DNA from 2 places in the Planococcus beijingensis genome. Region 1 is predicted to be linked to the other one. Evidence: riboswitches for the same ligand, from Rfam matches in the RefSeq annotation. Region 1 holds a riboswitch; the other holds the start of a gene.
The links. A riboswitch is a leader RNA that binds a small molecule or an ion and turns the genes downstream of it on or off. The one in region 1 is predicted to bind lysine.
Positions count from the first base shown of each region.

Region 2: another riboswitch for lysine. It lies ahead of dapA (4-hydroxy-tetrahydrodipicolinate synthase); the one in region 1 lies ahead of IRE19_RS15030 (Na+/H+ antiporter NhaC family protein).

Region 1 is NZ_JADHDZ010000006.1:153,354-155,541, forward strand. Features, by position in the region: gene IRE19_RS15025 (bifunctional metallophosphatase/5'-nucleotidase) at 1-766, shown strand, start outside; lysine riboswitch at 838-1,020, shown strand; gene IRE19_RS15030 (Na+/H+ antiporter NhaC family protein) at 1,129-2,188, shown strand, end outside.
Region 2 is NZ_JADHDZ010000003.1:88,240-90,427, forward strand. Features, by position in the region: gene ypfJ (KPN_02809 family neutral zinc metallopeptidase) at 1-199, opposite strand, end outside; gene IRE19_RS09010 (SAM-dependent methyltransferase) at 258-869, opposite strand; lysine riboswitch at 976-1,154, shown strand; gene dapA (4-hydroxy-tetrahydrodipicolinate synthase) at 1,283-2,173, shown strand.

The sequences.
Region 1 (2,188 bases):
ACAGATCCACCTTATTTTAGGTGCTCATACCCATCATATTTTTCATGACGGGAAGTGGCAAGGAAATACGCTGATGGGGGCTGCCGGTAAGTTTGGTTTTTACATCGGCCATGTCACTGTAGAGGAGCAGTTTGAGAAATCTTCTGCACAACTGATCGAGACTTCCCAACTAAGAAAAGTGGAGGAAGGATTTGATGAATTCCTGGTCGAGCAGGGAAAACTGCAATTGGGAGAACTGGTCTTCCACAGTACGAAAAGCTTAAAAGCAGAGTGGTTTAAAGACTCCGAGATGGGCCTATTATTCGGACAGGCATTGATCGAATTTACGGAAGCAGACTGTGCGCTTTTTAATGCTGGAATTTTTATGCAAGATATGCCGAAAGGTGCTCTGACTCGCTATGATTTCCATAAAATGCTGCCACATCCGATCAATCCGTGTCTTGTCGAACTGAGTGGAGCGGAGTTGAAAGAAATCTACCTGCAATCGCTGAATGCGGAATGGCCACAGCTTGAATTAAAAGGTATGGGATTCCGTGGTGTGGTTTTTGGAAAGATGCTTCATATGAATATGGAGATAACTGATCACCATTTTTATATCAATGGACAGCTGGCGATGCATGACCAAATCTATAAACTGGTGACGTTGGATATGTTGACATTCGGTTATTTTTTCCCGAGTTTAAAGAGAGCGCCTAAAACGTATTTCATGCCTGAGTTCCTGCGGGATGTTTTCAGTCAGTATTTTCACAGCAAAGCCCTTAAGTAGAAGGAATATTCAGACTAAAAAGGCATTTGATTTTGTCAGTATTTTGGGCTATGCTAACAAAGAAATATATATTGGTGGGTAGAGGCTGCAGAGCTGATCAGTAGGATGTGCGAGTTTGACCGCGTTGACCGCATCTGAAAGGAAGTTTTGCCGAAATCGATTTTCTGGGGTCTCCGGAAATTGGATTGGGATCATTCTGAACAAGAATGATACTGTCATTTAGGCGGAAGCGTAAATGGAGGGCTACAGGGTTGTTTGATGTGTATCGCACAGACGAATTGTAGAAGGCTGACTGATCCAACTGGAGAGGTCGGCCTTTTTTGTCTCATTTTTCACCCATCAAAAAATAAGGAGGAGTTTTCATGGAGAATACGATTTTTTCGATTTTGCCGCCGATTATTGCAATCGTTATGGTGTTATTGACACGCCGTGTCCTGTTGTCACTGGGTACAGGTATTGTCGCGGCAGCCGTAATTTTGACTTGGTTTGCACCAATTGATGCTTTACAGGAGCTTGTCAAATCATTTACGATCATTTTTTGGGACGAAGGCTTTAACGCTTATAATGTCTTTATCATTCTTTTTCTTTTATTGCTTGGCATCATCACCGCGTTCGTCAGCTTATCCGGCGGCAGCCATGCCTTTGCTGAGTGGGCTTCGACACGCATCAAGTCGAGAAGAGGCGCAAAAGTCCTTACAGTGGTTTTAGGCATCGTCATCTTCATCGATGATTATTTCAATGCTTTGGCTGTCGGACAGGTTGCACGCCCAATCACCGACCGCTACAAAGTTTCACGTGCGAAACTTGCCTATTTCATCGATTCGACTGCAGCGCCAGTTTGTGTAATTTCGCCAGTTTCAAGTTGGGGAGCTGCAATCATAGGGATTGTTGCTACGATCTTAGCTGGCCAGACTTTTGTGGAGTATTCCGCTTTAGAAGCTTTCCTGTGGATGGCACCGATGAATTTCTATGTAGTTGCTTCGTTGGCGATTGTTTTCTTTGTAGCTATCCGGGATGTGGATTTCGGAGAAATGAGGAAACACGAAGTGTTGGCAATTACAAAGGGACAGCTTTTTGACCCTAAGAAAACCATACCTGGTGAAATGAAAGAAGAGTTCCCTTCGCATTCTTATGGACATGTAAGAGACCTATTGCTTCCAATTCTATTGTTGATTGTCGGTACTGTAGGCGCGATGATCTGGACAGGTTATCAGAATGCTGGACAAGTTTTCGATATTTGGTTGATTTTTGAAAATACCGATGTTCCCGCTTCCCTGTTAGCAGGCGGGATTTTGGGTGCATTGACGTCAATCATTCTCTATGTTCTGCAGATGAAAAAGAACGAAACGGCTACTGTTGGATGGATCGGAAAAGGCATCTGGGCTGGCCTTAAATCAATGATGGGAGCCGTACTCATTTTAG
Region 2 (2,188 bases), on a different contig from region 1:
GCGTTGCCTCATAAGGCTGATTAGAGGTGGTTCCGCCCGATCCTCCTAATTGATCCAGGACGACGCCGGGGTCACCACCTAAAAAAGCCACGAGCAGCACAATCAGGATACCGCCGATTCCGCCGCCAGCCACCATCGCCCCACCTTTTCCTCTCCGGTCTTCAACGTTTCTACTGGCTTTTCTGCCTTTCCACTCCATAGGATTCCCTCGTTTCACCATTCTGTTTTAGTTACCCATACCCGTTGCAACACTTGTTCTAATCCATTTCAGGCAAACGGTAAATTAAAAAACGTTCCCGGGGATCTTTATGGAAACCAGGCAGCTGAATTTCTTTTGCCAATTCAAAAACGGTGCGCGTCTCCAGGAAATCACTGTAATCCTGTGAAGCAAAAAACAAGATCACCTCGATCATCCTTGGATTTTTCTCGGCAGACCGGATGATTTCATTGATAAATGCAATGAATACCTGGACGGAAAACGGATTAAAAAAATAAAACACAGTGTCCCGTTCCGTTATCGGGTAATCCTGCGCAAGGCAGTTATAGAATGTCACCTTCTGCTCAGCATTTTTATGCTTTTTTACATACTGTCTTTTATTTTCAAGGGCCTCTGCATAAAAGTCGGGATTCATTTCGATTCCTGCTGTTTCTGTTCCAAATACATGATGGGCATAAAAATTCAATCTTCCTTTGCCACAGCCCACATCCACCAGACGGCAACCGGGAGAAAGGCTATAGTTGTCGAATAGCCTCTCGAGCAATTCGTAAGGAGTCGGTTCATAGCGGTTATGGTGAAGGGAATCCGTGAAGCCCTGCTGATTTCCGGCTGTTGCAATATTCAACCGGCGGTCGTATGCTTGCTCATCCATTCTAAATCACTCCTTCGGCATAAAATTTTACTCTGATGACCTTGCAATTAACAGGGGAATTTGTTATAGTACAGCTAATTCAATATTTCTTGCTCCAGCTTTTATGGAGTAGGATAGAGGCGCAAAAACCATCAGTACGCAAAACGAGGAGTATGAGCTCCGTTGACGTTTGCCGAAAGGGGGATTTGCCGAAGTGGCGGAAATCTCATATTTCCGTGCGCTGGGTCTGCATTCAATAAATGCAGGACTGTCATATAGGAAACTATATGGAGGGCTATCTGATGCACAGGAACGATTGGTAAACATTGTTTCTACTGCAGCAACGAGTCCCTCGTTGCTGCTTTTTTTGTTTATTCCTGACTAGGCCCCTCACCTCTAAGCTACGACAAAAATTAGAAAAGGGTGTGTTCTTTATGAATTTCGGCCAAGTAATTACAGCAATGGTGACGCCGTTCGATCAACATGGAGAAATTGATTTCCCGGCAACACAACAATTGATAGAACATTTGATAGCAAACGGTTCAGACGGCCTTGTCGTCGCAGGAACAACTGGAGAATCGCCGACTTTAACGGCAGAGGAAAAAGTTGAATTGTTCCAGTTCACCGTCCACACAGTAGCCGGACGGATCCCAGTCATCGCAGGAACAGGCTCCAATAATACACGGGCTTCCATCTCCTTGACAAAACAAGCAGAAGAAACAGGTGTTGACGGCATTATGCTGGTCACACCATACTACAATAAGCCTTCGCAGGAAGGCATGTTCCAACATTTCCAGGCGATTGCCGCATCTACAAGTCTGCCGGTCATGCTTTACAATATTCCGGGACGCAGCGTGGTCAATATGTCTCCGGAAACGATCATTCGTTTGTCCAAGATCGACAATATCGTTTCTGTCAAAGAAGCGAGTGGAGACTTGGACGCTGCTGCAGAAATCATCGAAAAAACGCCGGATACCTTTTCTGTCTACAGCGGAGACGACAGCTTAACACTGCCGATGCTGTCCATCGGCGGCACGGGCATCGTCTCGGTTTCCGCACATATCATCGGCAACGATATGCAGGACATGATCACCAGCTTTAAAACTGGAGATGTAAAAACAGCGGCTGCTATCCACCGCAGATTGTTGCCGACAATGAAAGCATTATTCGCTGCGCCAAACCCATCGCCTGTTAAAGCGGCACTTAATATGACCGGCGTACAGACTGGCGGCGTACGTTTGCCAATGATTCCATTGACCGACGAAGAAGCTTTGGTATTGCGCAAATCTTTGCCTGACCTGCACTCCGGTGCTGTAACGAATTAATTAGATGATGAAAAA